DNA from 3 places in the Arthrobacter sp. UYCu723 genome. Region 2 is predicted to be linked to each of the others. Evidence: riboswitches for the same ligand, from Rfam matches in the RefSeq annotation. Region 2 holds a riboswitch; each other region holds the start of a gene.

Region 1 (5,840 bases), 2.8 Mb from region 2:
TTTTCTTGAACAAGGGAACCCTCCGGGCTTAGGACTGACGCAAACGACAGCTGCAACTAAGGCGATGACGAATGCGCGAAGCTTCATTCAGCCCCCAGCACTGGGCGGGAGCGAGCAGGCACCGATCGGCGCAGCGGCGCCCGACATGCGGGGCATCCGGGGCCCTGCGTGCGGGCCAGACCTTGAGGGCCAGGCGCCAACGTTACCTGATCGTAACCTTCGCCCGCAAGTCGCCGACGTCGGGTCCAGCAGCTGGTCCAGCAGCTGGTCGCGCCGGAGCGGGATCGGGTCGCGGAGACGGCCTCATTGTAAAACCGAAGTGCGGGCAGAATGAAGATGACTGGGGTATGCTGCACGCCGCTGTCGGCTCATTCGCACGGGCGCGTTTTTGAGGGCCTTGGCGTCGTGGCGGAGCTCGCGCCGTTGGCAGGCATCAGCTAACGCCGTGCCCGGGCAGGGGTGGTGCAGTGGAGTGGTAGCTGTGGCCGGTGGGGGTGCGGAGTTCGAGGGTGTGCCTGTGCCTGTTGGTGCCGTCGGCTCCTCGGGCCGGTTTGGCGGTCCAGCCGGGGGTTTCTTTGGTGTGGTTGCAGGCTTCACAGGTTCCGGCGCCGTTGCTGTTGGTGGTGGGGCCGGCTTGATGCCAGGGGATGATGTGGTCCAGGTGGCGTATCGGGGCGTCGCAGTAGGGGGTGCGGCAGGTGTCGTCGCGGGCCTGGATGTAGCGGCGGAGTCCGGCGGGGAAGAGCCGGGCGCGGGAGTCCATCGCGATGAGGCCGCCGGTTGCCGGGGCGGTGTAGAGCCAGCGGAGCCAGATGTCCAATTCTTTGTCTCCGCCTGCTTCTGTGTCGCCGCCTGCGCTGTCCCCGCGTCGGCTGCCGTCCCGCGTGCCGTCACCGGCCGGGCCTCCGCCTGCGCCGTCCCGCGTGCCGCCGTCCCCGGCGGCCGCGTTTTGGGCACGTGTGTCGTTGAGCAGGTCGCGGGCCCAGCCGGCGGGGACGATGCCGTAGCCGGGGAGGCGGGCGGGTTCACTGTCGCCCTGGAACAGGGTCCGGTCGGTCATGATGAGCTGGATTTCGATGTGCGGCCGTATGGTTTTGTGAGACAGCTTGTTAGGAGCCCTTTCTCGCATGACCGATCGTAAGAAGTACACGCAGCAGTTCAAGGACGAAGCCGTTGAGCTGGTGATCTCCTCGGGCCGTCCGATCGCACAGGTGTGCCTCGATATAGGCGTCCTGGAAGGCACGCTGGGGAACTGGGTGCGCAAGTACCGGGAGGATCATCCGGAACGGTTCACCGCTGGCGAGGAGAAGGCGCCGGTGTCCTGGGAAGAGCACCAGAAGGCGCTGGCTGAGATTGCCAAGCTGAAGCAGGACGTCGATTTTTTGGGAAAAGTCAGCGCCTTCTTTGCAGCGAAGCAACGGTAGAGGATTTCTACGAGTTCATCGAAGCAGAGAAGGCGAACCACCCGATCGTCTGGTTGTGCCGGGCCCTGAAGGTCTCCCGGGCCTCGTTCTACCGGTGGCGCAGCCCCGAGGGCCCGTCTCCGCGGGCCCTCCGGCACCAGCGCCTGGTTGCCGAGGTGACTGACCTGTTCGAGCAGGAAAAGGGCCGTGCCGGCCGTGACCAGCTGACCCTGATGCTCAATGCCAAGGGCGTGCAGGTCGCCGCTCCGACGGTCGGGGCGATCATGCGCGAGCAGGGCCTGCGGGCCGTACGCACCAGGGCGTGGAAGCAGACCACCGTGCAGGACCCACAGGCGAAGACCGCGCACATCCGCAATCACATGCTCGACCAAAAGGGGAAGCGGGACTTCACCTCCTTGGTGCCCGGGACCCGGCTCTGCGGGGACATCACGTATCTGCGCACCGGCGAGGGCTGGCTCTACCTGGCCACCGTGATCGACCTGTGCACGGGCATGGTCATCGGCTGGGCCATGGCCGATCACATGCGCGCCAGGCTGTGTACCGACGCGCTGGGAATGGCCCGTGACCACGGGTACTTCGCCGGGGGAACAGTCGTTTTTCATTCAGATCGCGGCTCCCAATACACCTCTGACGAATTCCAGAAATGGTGTGGAGGGAACCGTGTTACCCAGTCCATGGGAGCCGTCGGGGTGTGCTGGGACAACGCTGTCGCCGAAAATTTCTTCTCGCATCTGAAGACCGAGATGTACCACCAGCACACCTTCGGCAGCAGGCTTGCCGCGAGGACCGCTGTCATGGAATACATCGAGGGCTGGTACAACCGCCGTCGGCCAAACCGAAGGGCCGGCGGCATCCCTCCGACAGCGGCCCTTGCTACCCATCAAACCTGCGACCCGGAAACCCTGGCCGCGTAACCCGAATCAACTACGAAACTGTCTCAAAAACTTGACGACCGCAATGCCGGTGATCCCGCCGGGGGTGCCGGTGGTCCGTTCGACGAGGCCGTCGGCCATGAGCTGGCCCCGGCCCCTGGGGTCCACGGCGGCGCGGAGCGTGTCAGCGTGGCGGCTCAGGGCGGTGTACGCGGCGACGCCCTCGGCGACGGGGAGCAGTGCGGTGAGGTAGGCCATGGTGTCGGGTGCGGGGCGGAGGCTGACGTGCCGTTCGGTGGCGGCGTGGCTGGCGCGTTGGGTGGTGGAGCGGGGGTCCAGCCGGTAGGCGGCGGTCCGGGCGGCGGCGATGATCTCCCGGTCCCCGGCGCCGGCGAAGGTGCCGGTGTCGGCGGCGAGCCGGGCGTCGACGTCGCAGCGGTCCGCCGCACTCAGGCAGGCGGTTTCCTTCACGAGGAGGGTGGCGCGCCATTCGTTGAGCTGGCCGGTGTGCAGGGCGGCGAGGGTGTGCGGCATCTCGGTGACGAGCGCTTTCGCCAGGCCCAGGAGCCGGCCGCCGCGGGCGGGGGATTCGCGCCGGGCCAGGGCGATCTGCGCCGCGACCCCGGCGCCGAGCTCTGCCGCCGGAACGCCCTGCGCGCGCTGGGTGCGGCGCTGGGACAGGTCGAAGGCGACCGCGATGCGGGCCTGCAGTGCGGCCGCGGCGGACTTCAGGTCCTCCAGCTGCCGGAGCTGGTCGATCAGCCCGGCACCGCCGTCGTCGTCGGAGGCGCGGGCGTGACAGGGGCGGACAGTACCGAGAAGGCGGGCGACATCCGTGACCGTAACGCCGCTTCCAGCGCCGCCATGTCCTCCCGGAACCACCACTTCGGGCTCCCGCTTGCCGTCCATGAACCCAGTCTTCCAGCGGGGTCAGACAAAAAGACCCGGCAGAATGAGCCGCGAGATAGGCCACCGAGAAACCGGCGCGGCGACCCCACAACAATGCGAAAGAATGGTCCCATGAGCGACGCCGGCGAGTTTATCGATTCCTCGCTGCAACGCGAAGGGTCCTGGCCCCGGGCGGACGAGTTGCAGGCACGCGTGGGCGGCGATCTGCGCTTCTATGGCGCCTCGGTCGGAGCGGTGCGCGGAACTGTCCGCGACGCGCTGCGCCGCCACCGCGAGTTGCTGCATGATGACATCACCGCGCTGAGCTCAGAACTTTGGTCCGTACCGGTTTTCGAGCGACGGCTGGCGGCCGTGGTCCTGCTGCAGTCCAAGGTCCGCATGCTGGACAACGCGGACCTGACCCGGATTGAAGGCTTCCTGAGAACCGCGCAATTGCGGGAGCTGGCCGATCCGCTCGCCGTCGACGTCGTCGGCCCACTGGTTTCGGGACTGGACCTGCTGGGCAGGGTGCGAGCGGACAGCGTGCTGGACCGCTGGGCCCGGGAACCTGACGTCTGGCTGCGCCGCGCCGCCCTGCTCTCGCCGCTCCGGGCGCTCCGGGCCGGCGGGGGAGACTGGCGCAAGTTTGTCGGCCATGCGAAGGCGGCGCTGGCCGTCTCACCGGGGCACGACGCGGACGCGGACGCCGATACCGACGCCGACCTCCTCCGGGAGGCAGTCGCCGTGGTGCTCGACGACGTCGCGAAACACCGGCCAGAGCTGGAATTCACGGCCACCGGGACGTGACGGAAGCGTCCCGCATCAGCTGTCGGACCGTCGCTCCACAACCGCGTAGGCCTTGCCATCCAGGAACTGCCAGTCCGTGACCACCATAAAGCCGAGTGCATCCACACGGTCGTTCAGGACATGGACGTCGAAACCGCCGTCGCGGGGCTCAGCGTCCCAGGTTGAGACGCGGACTTCCTGGCCTTCGAGGATCAGCAGCTCGGTGTTGACGTCAAAATCCTCCTGAGGCTGATCGCTCAGCTGGCAGATGGCGACAGAGTGGATGTTCATTTCGGGCCTCCGCTTCAGGGATCGCTGCTGGCATCATCCTATGCCTGAGCCCGGCGATGCCGAGGGAAAAAGCCCCGGGTGGACCCCGGCCCCGTTACCTCAATGTGACATTCCGTGATCATCCCGTTACCGTTGTTAGGTGCCTGTTGTCTCCGATACGGGCGCTCCCCAGCCGATTGCCTAACTCTGCCGCGGCCCGGGGTAACTCGCATCAACGTCCGGCAGAGACGGGGAAACCACTTTTTGACCAGCTGATATGCAGGTCTTGGGGTGAAGCCGCACGGCCCGCCACGCGGGCCCCGAGTGCGGCCGGGTGCCTCCCATCCGAATCCGACAGCTCACCTCGCAGGCATTGGGAGAGGCTACATTCATGACTTCAAGCAATACTTCCGCGCGCCATCGTGGCGCCACCACGAGCCCGCTTTCGGCAATTTCCTCCGCATTTGCGGGCAATGCAGGCACCATCGGCCGCCAGGCTGCCGTGATCGCCGCAGCGTCCGGTCTGGTACTCAGCAGCGCCATGGCCGCCAACGCGGCGCAGGCACCCGCCGAGCGCAACTCCGCACCGGCGTCGTCCGTTGACGTCAAGGATCAGGTCTCCGCTCCGGTCAACGCGGATTCCACTGTTCAGATCGCCTTCGAGCGTCCGGCCGTGGTCTCGACTCCGGCGCCCGTCGTCGAACAGCCCAAGCCGGCTGCAGCTGTCCCCGCCGCCGCCCCGGAGCTTGCCGCAGCCCCTAAGGCTACCGTGCAGGTCCAGGCAGCTGCCCCCGCCCCCGCCGCTGCCCCGGCGGCCGGCGGCGTCAGCGGCGCGCTGCTTTCGGCCGCCTACGGCCAGGTTGGAATCACGCAGGACTGCACCGCGATGGTTGAAAAGGCCCTCGGCGCAGCCGGCATTCCGGTAGGCGACATCGGCCCGGCGGCGTTCCTCAAGTACGGCAAGGTGGTGGCGACTCCGCAGCCGGGTGACATGATCGTCCAGTCCGGCCACGTTGCCATCTACGCCGGCAACGGACAGGCCGTCAGCGGTGGCATGAACGGTGTCAACGCAACCATGGCGCACCCGCTGTCGTGGCTCACCGCCACCGGCCCCGTGACGTTCGTCCGCGCCGGGGTCTGACGCAAGGCTAACGTGCAGGGTTTTACGCAGTAGGATAACGAGCCCAGCGGCTTAAGCGGCCGGTGATCAGTTGCCTTGGGGGCAGCGGATCACCGGCCTTCTGCGTGCCCGCCCGCGCTGCAAGACCGGCACCCGCGCTGCAGGCCCGGCACCCGCGCTGCAGGCCCGGCACCACGCCTAACCAGAGTTGCGCGGTGCGAACATGATGACCGCTACTCCAACCAGGCAGATCGCCGATCCCGCGATGTCCCAGCGGTCCGGCCGGAAGCCGTCGAAAACCATTCCCCAGGCCAGCGACCCTGCGACGAACACGCCTCCGTAGGCGGCCAGGATCCGGCCGAAGTGCGCGTCCGGCTGGAGCGTCGCGGCGAAACCGTAAATTCCCAATGCGAGCACCCCGAACCCGGCCCACCACCAGTCCTTGCCCTCCCGCACCGACTGCCACACCAGCCAGGCGCC
Region 2 (5,840 bases):
TCGGCACCGCCCCTGGACTTGGGCTGGATGTGATCAATGGTGTGGGCCGCTTTGCCGCAGTAAGCGCAGCGCTGTCCGTCCCGGCGAAGCACACCCCGGCGGCTGACCGCCGTCACGGTGTTGTACCGGGGCCGGATGTAGCGGTGGAGCAGGATCACCGACGGCCGGCCCAGGATGTCCTGGGGACCAACGACGGGATCGTCGCCTTCGGCCACCACACTGGCCTTTCCGGTAAGCACGAGAACGAGCGCCCGGCGGAAGGTGACTACCGCGAGCGGTTCATATCCAGCATTCAGAACGAGAGTGCGCATCCGCATACCTCTTCACGGCCGCACCCGCCAGGGGCACGAGGGCCGGCTGCCCTCTGCATGGTCGGGCTATGGATCGACACCACAAGAGTAAACACCCCAAGGCCGGATCACCGAATTTTTCTCCCGCAAAGGTGTGCGTGTCTGCCGGAGATGGCCGGGCAGACAGGTGAGGACCCCCGCCACAGGGGCGGGGGTCCTCTTCCTGTTGAAGACTTTCAGGCTGTTTTCAGCCAGAGGCGATTAAGCGCCGACGCGGATGAAGACCGGTCCGGAGCCGACGTTGACGCTGTTCAGTGCGGTGGTTCCGCCGTTCCAGCCGCCGTGGACAGCCATGCCGTTGCCGACGTAGACAGCGATGTGGGCCATGCCCACGCCACCGTTCTGGTAGTACGCCAGGTCGCCCGGACGAGCTTCGGCGGCGCCCACTGTGCGGCCCAGGGACAGGTAACCTGCCGGCCAGCCGTGGTAGTTGACGCCCGCCGCAGCCAGGGCGTTCGTGACCAGTGCGGTGCAGTCCTGCGCAACTCCGAGCTGGGCGTAGGCGGCGGCAGCGATGGAAGCACCGGCGCCGCTGGCAACGGAGAGTCCCTGCGTCGAGGCCGAGGCGCCGGCGGTCCCGGCCTGGGAGTCCTGGACGTTGACGACGGGCTTTGCGGCCTCGACGACGGGAGCAGGTGAGGTGGAAACGGCCGGCTTCTCGTAGGAGATTGCAATGGTGGATGCCGCCGAGATCGTTGCCGGGGTGCCCGACTGGACTTCGAGGGCCGAAGCGGAGGTGGATTCGCGCTGAACGTTGGTCTCGGCAGCGTTGGCTGCGATTCCGCTGGTCAGGACAAGCCCGGAAGCGGCAGCGACGACTGCGGCCTGGCGGCCCATGGTGCCGGCGTTGTCGCCGACGGCCTTGGCAATGACAGCAAGCGAGCTGGTCTTGGTGACCTCGGCGCGGTGCCGTGCAGTATTTGCACGAGTAGTCATTAAGTTCTCTCTTTCGTGATCCTTGGACCGCACTTTTCAGGCGCGGACAGAGGACGCTCCGGCATCTTGGGGGTACGCCGGATCGCCCCGAATGGGTTACTTAGCGAAGGGTGTACTGCGAAGACGCGCCAAAAGCGGGAACTGCTTGCAGGTGCTTGGCCTGCGGGCCGGACTCAGCAGAGATTGAGTCGGCGGGGTGAGATCCATTCCGGGCGCCGGCAAGGGCAGCACGGGACGTGGATTTCAGCGGGCTCGAATGAGCCGCGCAAGCGCGGTGACGCGCAGCATTGTGGCGTGAAGACACGAAAGTAGCCTCTCCCAATGCCTGCGAGGTGAGCTGTCGGATTCGGATGGGAGTCACCCGGCCGCGCTGCTTCCTGGGAAGCTTTGCGACTTAACCCCAAGGTCTTCTTGCGAAGACCAAAATTGGTTCCCCCGCCCCTGCCAGACGATGTAATGCGAACGGACCTTGAGCGGTGGCAGAGCTAGGCAATCCACTCAAGAGCGCCAACTTCGGAGAAGTTGGCGTACTTCATACGGTACAGCAGTTGGGATTCAATGTCACATTCAGATCACGGCGTGTCATAAGAATGCGAGAGTCATCCATCGGCTTTTAGAGCCAGCCAGTGGGGTCCACGACGTCGCCGTTGACCATCACTTCGAAGTGCAGGTGGCACCCGGTGGAGGCGCCGGTTGTCCCGCTCATGGCCACAAGATCGCCGCGTGAGACCGTCTGGCCAACACGGACGCTGGCTGAGGACAGATGGTTGTAGGTGGTCTCCAGACCGTTGCCGTGATCGATCACCACGCGGTTGCCGCCGCCGAAGGGATGCCAGCCGGTGAACGTGACGGTGCCGCTGGCGGCCGCGTGGACCGCCGTTCCGCACTGCGCGGCGTAGTCCTGGCCGCGGTGGAACTCGCCGGAACCGCCGGTGATGGGACTGACGCGGTAGCCGAAGGGCGAGGCGGAAACCATCTGGTCCAGCGGTGCGCCCAGGCTGCCGGAAGAAGCGGCGCGCGTGATGCTGCCCGCGGACTGTGCGCTCAGCAACTGCTTCAGCTTGCCGTCGGGATCGCCCTTGGTGGTCACGGCAGTCCGGCTGAAGTCGATCTTGGCGGCGGAGGCGGCCGTCACATTCGGCTGCGCCGCCGCGGAGACCGAGCCCGACGAGGCGTCGGTAGCCATGACCGGGCCGGTGGCGGGGACGGCGACCGTCAGGACCAGACCCGTAGCAGCCAGGGCAATGCCGGCCTTCTGCCCCACACCACTGGCGGCGGCAAATTCCGTTACCTGGCGGAACGGGCTCCGGCGGCCGCGGCGTTCGTCGCGGTGCGCGTCACGCGGGCGGTCTGCCATAACGGCGACGGCCGGTCGCGGCTCCGGAGCGGGGCCGGTCGCACGACGGCGGCCCCGCGAGGTCTGGGTGGTCAAGAACGGTTCCTCTCTGGATAGCCTGCGAAGTTAGCTGTCGGATTCGGGTCAGAGAGATCAAAGACCCGGTCCGCCGTGAACAAGCATCCAGGCACAGGGGAATCCAAAAAGTCCCTCGGTGGAGTGTGCTTGCCGCTGGCGGACTTCACCCCAAGGCTGCTTGAAAACAGCCGGAAGTGGTTCCCCCGCCTCTGCCATAAGGTGACTCTGCGACTGATCCGCTGGCAGAGTTCGGCTTCGGATCAGGTAACGCTTTGGTATCGGTACTGGTGACTAACTATAGGCGATTAAGCCGCCCAGTAATAATCCCGTTATCTCTGCTGTGCACAACTCATGGGTCATCCCACGAGTTGTGGTTCCGGACGGTTAGCCGACGGTAACAAAGACGTGGGCGGCAACCTCGGGAGGCAGCTCGAGGGCGCCTTCGATGTCCGGAACGCGGACCGAGATGTACTCGCCGACGCGTTCCAGGGACACAAGGGCGCCGGGACGGATGCCTCCCTCGTCGAGCTGGACGAGCAGTTCCGGTTCCACCTGGATGGGCTCGGCAAGCCGGTTCACCGTGATCCGGGAATCGGCCCCGTAGCCGGCCATCGCTTCCAGCAGACTCACGACTCCGTCGGAGTAGGGCTGGGAGGGCACGCCGCCGAGCTCCGCGAGCCCGGGGATCGGATTTCCATAAGGAGAGACAGTGGGATGGTTGAGCATCTCGAAGATCCGCCGTTCCACCCGCTCGCTCATGACATGCTCCCAGCGGCAGGCTTCCTCGTGGACGTAGGCCCAGTCGAGGCCGATCACGTCGGCCAGCAGCCGCTCGGCCAGGCGGTGCTTGCGCATGACCCCGATGGCGCGTTTCCGGCCGGTTTCAGTCAACTCAAGGTGCCGGTCACCCGAAACAACCACCAGGCCGTCGCGTTCCATGCGGCCGATGGTCTGCGAGACGGTGGGGCCGGAGTGGCGCAGCCGTTCGGCGATGCGGGCGCGGAGGGCGACGATGTTCTCTTCTTCAAGTTCCAGAATGGTCCGCAGATACATCTCGGTTGTATCGATCAGATCCGTCATTCAGCTCAGCTCCTCGAGCGCCGTCCTTGCGTCATTCCCACCGTACCGCGTGCCGGTTGTAGGCAGCGTGCCCTGGCGGGAACGGCCGTACGTTCGCAGGACAGCTTAGCCTATTTTGAATTACTCCGGATAATCCCCCGGCCGCTTCAGCAGGAGCCGGGGGCTCGCGGCTTTGTCTCAATGACCGGACTATGACGGACTCTTTTCCCGCCCGCCCGGGGCAGTCAGGCAGAATGACAAGGAGGCTTCGTTGCAGCCACCCTGCCGGGCCACCTCCCAAGCAAGGGTTGTACCAGCCGCCAAGCGTTTACCAGCCGAAAATGGAGCCACTGTGAGCGACACCAGCATCACGATTCCCGCAAACCTCCTGCCCAAGGACGGCCGGTTCGGCGCCGGCCCCTCCAAGGTCCGCCCGGAACAGATGGAAGCCCTTGCCGCCTCGGCAACCCTGCTGGGAACGTCCCACCGCCAGGCGCCGGTCAAGAACCTCGTGGGCTCGGTCCGGAAGGGACTGAGCGAGTTCTTCCGCGCTCCCGATGGCTACGAGGTCATTCTGGGCGTCGGCGGTTCCACGGCGTTCTGGGACATTGCGAGCTTCGGCCTGGTGGAGACCAAGGCTCAGCACCTCTCGTTCGGCGAGTTTGGCTCGAAGTTTGCCTCGGCCACCAACAAGGCGCCGTTCCTGGCCGAATCATCCATCATCAAGTCCGAGCCTGGCACCCGTCCGGCCGCCCGCGCTGAGGCCGGCGTCGACGTCTATGCGTGGCCCCAGAACGAGACCTCAACCGGCGTGGCCGCGCCGGTCCAGCGCGTGGCCGGCGCCGATCAGGGTTCGCTCGTGCTGGTTGACGCCACGTCCGCGGCCGGCGGCCTCGACGTCGACGTGTCCGAGGCGGACGTTTACTATTTCGCCCCGCAGAAGAACTTCGCGTCCGACGGCGGTCTGTGGCTCGGCCTGTTCTCCCCCGCCGCACTGGAGCGGGCGGCACGGATCAAGGCCAGCGACCGCTGGATCCCGGATTTCCTGGACCTCCAGACGGCGATCGACAACTCCCGGTTGAACCAGACCTACAACACCCCGGCGCTGGCCACCCTGGTCACCCTGGACGCCCAGGTGCAGTGGCTCAACGCCAACGGCGGGCTGGACTTCGCCGCAGGCCGGACCGCGGACTCCGCCGGGCGGATCTACCGCTGGGCCGAAGCCTCCGACTACGCCACCCCCTTTGTCGCCAAGGCCGAGGACCGCTCCAACGTCATCGCGACGATCGACTTCGACGACGCGATCGACGCCGCGGCGATCGCCAAGGTGCTCCGCGCCAACGGCATCGTGGACACCGAGCCCTACCGCAAGCTGGGCCGCAACCAGCTCCGCATCGCGACCTTCGTGGCGATCGAGCCGGACGATGTGTCGGCGCTGCTGGAATGCATCGACTTCGTCGTGGGCGAGCTGAAGAAATAGCTCCCCCGCGAAACAGGTAACGCTGAAGCGTCAGTGATCGACGGCGTCGTCGGCGTCGTCTGGGATTCGTCCCCGGGCGGCGCCGGAAGTGCCTCCGGCGGTGCCGCCGGCGCCGCCATTTGGCCGGCCTCCGGCGGTGCCGGATTCGAGGCGGAAATGGTGCAGTCCCCGCGCCCTGCGATCGAAACGGATCCGCAACTCGCGCGCCCGGATGATCCACAGCAGGCCGGTCACGGCGGCGATGAGGCCGGAGGCTGCCGCGACGCCCATCGACCAGCGGGGCCCGGCGACATTCGCCACCCAGCCCACCAGCGGAGCGCCGATCGGGGTTCCACCCATGAAGATCGCCATGTAGAGGGCCATCACGCGGCCGCGCATCACGGGGTCGGTGGTCGTCTGGACGTAGCCGTTGGCGCTCGTCATCATCGTGATCGCGAAGAGGCCCACCGGCACCAGCGCCACGCCGAACCAGAAATAGTCGGGGGCGAGGGCGGCGACTCCTGAGGTCACTCCGAACGCGCCGGCGGCCCCGAAAATGATCCGCAGCCTGGGCTTTCCCCGGCCGGCGGAGAGCAGGGCGCCGGCGACGGAGCCGATGGCC
Region 3 (5,840 bases), on a different contig from region 2:
GGCCATCCGGTTCTTGATCAGCACCCCGGCGCGGGCAGCCTGTTCGGTGGAGATGGCGATCACCAGGGGGATGGCCAGGCCCAGTGCATGGGGGCACGCGATCACGAGCACAGTGACGGTGCGGGTGACTGCCTCCGGGACGCTGCCCAGCAGGGTCCAGACGATGAAGGTGATGATGCCCGCGCCTGCCGCGAAGTAAAACAGGAGCCCCGCGGCACGGTCGGCCAGCGCCTGGGCCTTGGACGAAGATGCCTGGGCTTCGGCCACCAGCCGCTGGATGCCGGCCAGAGCGGTGTTATCGCCGACGGCGGTCACCCTGACCCGGATGGTGTTGTCCGTCGCGACTGTGCCGGCCACCACCGCGTCACCCGGGGCGCGGGGCACGGTCTTGGATTCGCCGGTGATCATGGATTCGTCCACTTCCGCCTGGCCGTCGACGACGGTTCCGTCGGCCGGCAGCCGAGCGCCGGAGCGGACCAGGACTGTGTCGCCTTCGCGGAGTTCGGAGACGGGTACGGTCTCGGTGCCAGCGTCGGTGATGCGGTCTGCTTCATCCGGGAGCAGGGCCGCGAGGGCGTCCAGGGCTCCCTGCGCGGAGCCGAGGGCCCGCATTTCAATCCAGTGGCCCAGCAGCATGATCGCGACCAGAAGCGCCAGTTCCCACCAGAAGTCCAGATCGAATCCACCCAGGCCAAGGCTAGTGACCCAGGACGCTGCGAACGCAACAGTGATGGCCATCGCGATCAGCAGCATCATCCCGGGGCTCCGGGTCTTCAGTTCCTGCAGACCGCCCTTGAGGAACGGTTGGCCCCCGTAGACGAAAATCACCGTTCCCAGTACGGCCGGGATCCAGGTTGAGCCGGGAAACACCGGCGGCATGTAGCCCAGGAGGTGGCCGACCATCGGGCTGAAGTACACCACGGGCACGGACAGGACCAGGGTGAGCCAGAACCTGTTCTTGAACATGGCGGTACTGTGCCCGGCGTGCTGCCCGTGGTTGTGGACCGCGTGGTCGTCGTCGTGAACACCATGCTGCTGGCCGGCGTGGTCCACCCCGTCGTCGCGATTGTGGTGGTTTTCCATCGTTGCCCTCCTGTTGGGGGAGTGTTCCCTGACGGCGTCAGCAGAGCTGTCCTCAGGGCCGTAGTCGGACTACCTGCTGCTGAGGCTGTACCCCGCGGCGGTGACGGCGTCCCGGACGGCTGCTTCCGTGTGGGGCCCGGAGACTCTCAGGCGGGAGGTCCCGCCGGCGACGAGTTCGACGGCGGCCGACGTCACGCCGTCGAGCGCGGAGACTGCCTTTTCAACGGTCTGGACACAGTGCCCGCACGTCAGGCCGGTGACGGAGTACTCCGTACCTTCTGCCTGGGGTGACAGCTGCTTCGCTGACGGGGTGGAGCAGCAACTGCACCCTGCGGTTTCAGCTGCAACGATGGGCAGTTCGGTCCGGACCTGGGGTGCACTCATATCAGTTCTGTCCTTTTGCAAGAGAGGTGTCATGAGGTGCTGGGGTTGAACGGCTGTAAGGGCCGAAATTGCACGGGCCTGGACAAACCACTTCACTGGCAACACCCAAAGAATACCCCTAGGGGGTATATTTTGCAAGGCGGATGTCGGCGTCCCCGAGGAAATCGAACAACAGGCGTGAGCGGCCGGGCCGCGGCGTGCCCTCTGTTTAGACCGGCAGGCCGGGTTCGGGTTGCGTCATCGGGCAGGGGTTCTCCGCCCTCGGCTGGCCCCGTTATTCAAATGTGACAATGGGGTGGGTGTCCTGTACGGTCGAGTCCCTGCCGGTTTTCTCCGAGGGCGGCACTCCCGAGCTGATTGCCTAACTCTGCCGCTGCCCGGGATCCGATCTCATATTTCGTCCGGCAGAGACGGGGAACCCAATTTGTGGCCTGCTTCGGGCAGGCCTTGGGGTGAAGCCGCTGTACTGCATTTGGTGCAGGACCGCGGCCGGGTGACTCCCATCCGAATCCGACAGCTCACCTCGCAGGCATTGGGAGAGGCCACTTCATGTCCATTCGCAGAACTCACGGCCGCCACCGCGCGGGCAACGTCCAGGCAAGCCCGCTCGCGGCCCTGTCCAGGACCGTCGCCGCCAACTCCGGAGGTGTAGGCCGCCAGGCGGCCGTTATCGCAGCTGCCTCCGGCCTGGTCCTGACCAGCGGTATCGCCGCGCAGGCCGCAGATGCCCCCGCGCAGCGCGATGCCGAACCGGCTTCAAACCTTGAGGTGACCAGTCAGGCTCCGGCGCCGTTGAGCGCCGACGCGACCGTCAGGATCTCCTACGAGCGTCCCGCCGTCAGCACCACACCGGCCCCCGTCGTGGAGGCACCCAAGCCTGCAGCCGCCCCCGAGGCCGCGCCGGCGAAAGCCACGATCACCGTAGCCCCCGCCCCAGCTGCTGCGCCGGTTGCTGCGCCGGCCGTGGGAGGGGTGAACGCGACCATGGTTTCGGCCGCCTACGCCCAGATCGGTATGATCCAGGACTGCACACGACTGGTGGAGAACGCCCTTAATGCTGCCGGGATCCCCGTTGGGGACCTTGGACCGATGCAGTTCATGAACTACGGCACCGTCGTCACGGACCCCCAGCCCGGGGACATGGTCATGCAGCCCGGCCACGTTGGAATCTACGTCGGCAACGGTCAGGTCCTCAGCTCCGGCCTGAACGGCAAGAACGAAACCGCCGTCCACCCCCTGACCTGGATGACAGCCAAAGGCTCAGTCACCTTCGTCCGCGCCGGCTAAATAAGAAACGTGAAGGCCGGTGATGCGCTGCCTTGGGGGCAGCGAATCACCGGCCTTCTCCATGCCCACCGACGGATCGGACATCCCGCAGAAGGCACCCTGACGCTGATCAGCGGACGGGTACCAGTACCGGCGTGGTCGGCGCCGCGGAAGACTTCTGAGCGGTGAAGCGGCGCAGCCGCAGGGAGTTGGTGACAACCAGGACGGAGCTGGCGGCCATCGCGGCTCCTGCGATCATCGGATTAAGCAGACCCAGGGCCGCGACCGGGATGCCGACGGCGTTGCAGAAGAACGCCCAGAACAGGTTGGTCTTGATCGTGGCCAGCGTCCGCCGGGAGAGCTCGATGGCGTCCGCGACCTGGCCCAGGTCGCTTCCCATCACTGTCAGGTCCGCGGCCGCGATCGCAACGTCGGTTCCGCTGCCCATCGCGATGCCAAGATCAGCCTGGGCCAAGGCGGCAGCATCATTTACCCCATCACCGGCCATCGCCACGATCGCTCCGCCGGCCTCCAGCCGGCGGACGGCCTCTACCCTGCCCTCGGGCAGGACTCCGTCCATCACATCTGCCGCCGGGATGCCCACCTGTGCGGCTACGGCGGCGGCGGCCGAGGCGTTATCCCCGGTCAGCAGGACGGGCCGCAACCCCAGGGATTTCAGTCGTCCGATCGCGGCCGCAGATCCTTCTTTGACCGTGTCGGTGAGGCTGATGATTCCCTCAGGTTCACCATCAGTGCCGACCCAGATGACGGTCGCGCCGGCTTCCTCCCGTGACCGCAGCGCCGCATAGTGGTCCGCGGCGGGAACGATGCCGTTATCCTCGAGCCAGCCGGCCCGGCCAGCAACTACCCGCCGGCCGTCCACGGTCCCGCGGAGGCCCCCACCCGGTGCGCTGTCAAAGCCTGTGACGGGCAGCAGCGGAGCGTTGGCCTTGGCTGCACGGGCGATGGCATGGGCAATCGGGTGTTCGCGGGCGGCTTCGACGGCTCCGGCTAGGGCAAGGATCTCCTCTCTGGTCGCCGAGGTGAAGGTCTGTACGGAGGAAACGGAAAGTTGTCCGCAGGTCACCGTCCCGGTCTTATCCAGCACGATGGTGTCCACCGTCCGGGTGTCCCAAGGACCTGCGGGCCCTTGATGAGGATGCCCAGCTGCGCGCCGCGTCCGGTCCCGGTCAGCAGTGCCGTCGGGGTGGCCAGACCCAGGGCGCAGGGGCAGGCAATCACCAGGACCGCAACCGCGGCGGTAAAGGAGGACTGCAGGTCACCGGTGGCAAAGAACCATGCCGCGAAGGTGATGGCCGCGATGACGAGGACGACGGGGACAAAGACTGAACTGATCCGGTCAGCAAGCCGGGCAATCAGGGCCTTACCGCTCTGCGCCTGGCTGACCAGCTTTCCCATCTACGCGAGGGTGGTTTCGCTGCCCACACGGGTTGCCTTGACCAGCAACCGTCCGTTCGTGTTGATCGTCGCCCCGATGACGGTGTCATCGATTCCGACTTCCACCGGAAGTGATTCACCGGTGATCAGGGAGGTATCCACGGCGCTTTGGCCTTCGATAACGTAGCCGTCAGTAGGGACTTTTTCGCCCGGGCGGACGACGAAGACATCGCCTGGCCGTAGGAATGTCGTGACGACGGCGGCGACCTCGAAGTACAGGGCATGGGCGCTCAGGTCCATGCCCAGGTGCTCGGTCAGGACAGGGTCCGCGAAGAGTTGCCAGGCCGAAAACAGGAAGGCTGCACTCACGCCGATCGATACCAGGGTATCCATGGTGGATGCCAGATGCCGGGCCTTGACCGCCGCGGCACGGTGGAAGGGCCACGCGGCCCAGCTGGCCACGGGCAGGCTCAGCGCCAAGGCCGCCCAGCCCCAGCTCGGGAACTGCACTGCCGGGACCATGGAAATGACCGCTACCGGCAGGGTGAGAATAGCAGCGAGCAGCAGCCGCGGACGCAGGGCGGCGGCTGCGGCAGAGGCGGGCTGAGCCTCATCGTTCAGGCCACTCAGGGCCGGGCCATCCTCAGGCCCCGGGCCGCGTCCTTCGCCTGTCCCGGGGGTTACTTTGAGTCATGCCGAGTAGCCGGTGGCTGTGACCGTATCGATGATCTGCTGGTCCGAGATGGAGTCCGGAACGGTGAGCTGTGCCGATTCCAGCGGAAGGTTCACGCTGGCCTTGACCCCGTCGAGTTTGCCAAGTTTGCGTTCGACCCGGGCCACGCACGAGGCGCAGGTCATGCCTTCGATGTCGAGTTCGATGATGCGGGTAGGAGTCAAGGTTTCGGCGGCCATCCCTAGGACGGCGCTGATTAATCCGGCACCTTAAGGCGCGCCTCCGGGCGGATTCCCGGGGATGGTTAAGACTTGGTGCATGCAGGGTCGTGATGATGGTCAGCGTCAGCTTTTGGATGTCGGTGCCCTGGCAGGGCATATGCTCCCGGCCGGGTCGGTGTTCAGGTTCCTCGCCGAGCACCGGCACGAACTGTTCCCCGATGAGGCCTTCGCGGACCTGTTCGTCTCCGGACGCGGCCGCCCCTCGACCCCGGCGGACGTGATCGCTTCGGTCATGGTCCTGCAGACTCTCCATAATCTCTCCGACCGCGAAACCGCCGAGGCATTAACGTTTGACCTGAGGTGGAAGGCGGCGTGCGGGTTCGGCCTGGATCAGGGCGCGTTCCACCCGACGGTGTTGACGTATTGGCGTCGGCGCCTGGCGAAAAGTGACCGTCCGCACCGTATCTTCGAGGCCGTCACCCAGGTCATCGCCGGCTCGGGTGCGCTCTCCGGGCGCAGGCGCCGGGCCATTGATTCGACGATCCTTGAAGACGCTGTGGCCCGGCAGGACACGGTCACCCAGCTGATCGCGCAGATCCGCCGGGTCGGCCGGGAAATCCCCGGCGCGGACCTGGTGGTGACGGGTCTGAGTGGCCATGACTACTCCAAACCGGGGAAACCGGACATCGCCTGGGATGACAAGGGTGCCCGCGATGATCTCGTGTCGGCGCTGGTTACCGACGCCCTGACCGTGCTGGGCAGTATCGATGCCGAATCCCTGGACGAGGCGCAGCAGGAAACACTTGCACTCCTGG

The links. A riboswitch is a leader RNA that binds a small molecule or an ion and turns the genes downstream of it on or off. The one in region 2 is predicted to bind cyclic di-AMP.
Region 1: it holds a riboswitch for cyclic di-AMP, as region 2 does, so the genes downstream of both, ACVWZ8_RS17290 (hypothetical protein) here and ACVWZ8_RS03840 (M23 family metallopeptidase) in region 2, are expected to answer to the same signal.
Region 3: it holds a riboswitch for cyclic di-AMP, as region 2 does, so the genes downstream of both, ACVWZ8_RS24320 (NlpC/P60 family protein) here and ACVWZ8_RS03840 (M23 family metallopeptidase) in region 2, are expected to answer to the same signal.

What each region holds. Positions count from the first base shown of each region.
Region 1 covers NZ_JBSSBW010000001.1:3,685,678-3,691,517, forward strand. Annotated here, with positions in the region: gene ACVWZ8_RS17260 (glycoside hydrolase family 16 protein) at 1-13, opposite strand, end outside; partial or broken gene ACVWZ8_RS17265 (HNH endonuclease) at 434-1,078, opposite strand; one part of gene ACVWZ8_RS17270 (IS3 family transposase) at 1,128-1,374, shown strand; one part of gene ACVWZ8_RS17270 (IS3 family transposase) at 1,374-2,338, shown strand; partial or broken gene ACVWZ8_RS17275 (DUF222 domain-containing protein) at 2,381-3,205, opposite strand; gene ACVWZ8_RS17280 (DNA alkylation repair protein) at 3,317-3,991, shown strand; gene ACVWZ8_RS17285 (hypothetical protein) at 4,007-4,261, opposite strand; cyclic di-AMP (ydaO/yuaA leader) riboswitch at 4,429-4,627, shown strand; gene ACVWZ8_RS17290 (hypothetical protein) at 4,632-5,381, shown strand; gene ACVWZ8_RS17295 (YnfA family protein) at 5,559-5,840, opposite strand, start outside.
Region 2 covers NZ_JBSSBW010000001.1:862,900-868,739, forward strand. Annotated here, with positions in the region: gene ACVWZ8_RS03830 (HNH endonuclease) at 1-311, opposite strand, end outside; gene ACVWZ8_RS03835 (NlpC/P60 family protein) at 552-1,286, opposite strand; cyclic di-AMP (ydaO/yuaA leader) riboswitch at 1,595-1,764, opposite strand; gene ACVWZ8_RS03840 (M23 family metallopeptidase) at 1,900-2,718, opposite strand; cyclic di-AMP (ydaO/yuaA leader) riboswitch at 2,723-2,935, opposite strand; gene ACVWZ8_RS03845 (metal-dependent transcriptional regulator) at 3,085-3,780, opposite strand; gene serC (phosphoserine transaminase) at 4,112-5,239, shown strand; gene ACVWZ8_RS03855 (MFS transporter) at 5,270-5,840, opposite strand, start outside.
Region 3 covers NZ_JBSSBW010000004.1:98,957-104,796, forward strand. Annotated here, with positions in the region: gene ACVWZ8_RS24310 (heavy metal translocating P-type ATPase) at 1-1,083, opposite strand, end outside; gene ACVWZ8_RS24315 (heavy-metal-associated domain-containing protein) at 1,153-1,467, opposite strand; cyclic di-AMP (ydaO/yuaA leader) riboswitch at 1,817-2,013, shown strand; gene ACVWZ8_RS24320 (NlpC/P60 family protein) at 2,017-2,754, shown strand; partial or broken gene ACVWZ8_RS24325 (heavy metal translocating P-type ATPase) at 2,864-5,043, opposite strand; partial or broken gene ACVWZ8_RS24330 (IS1182 family transposase) at 5,123-5,840, shown strand, end outside.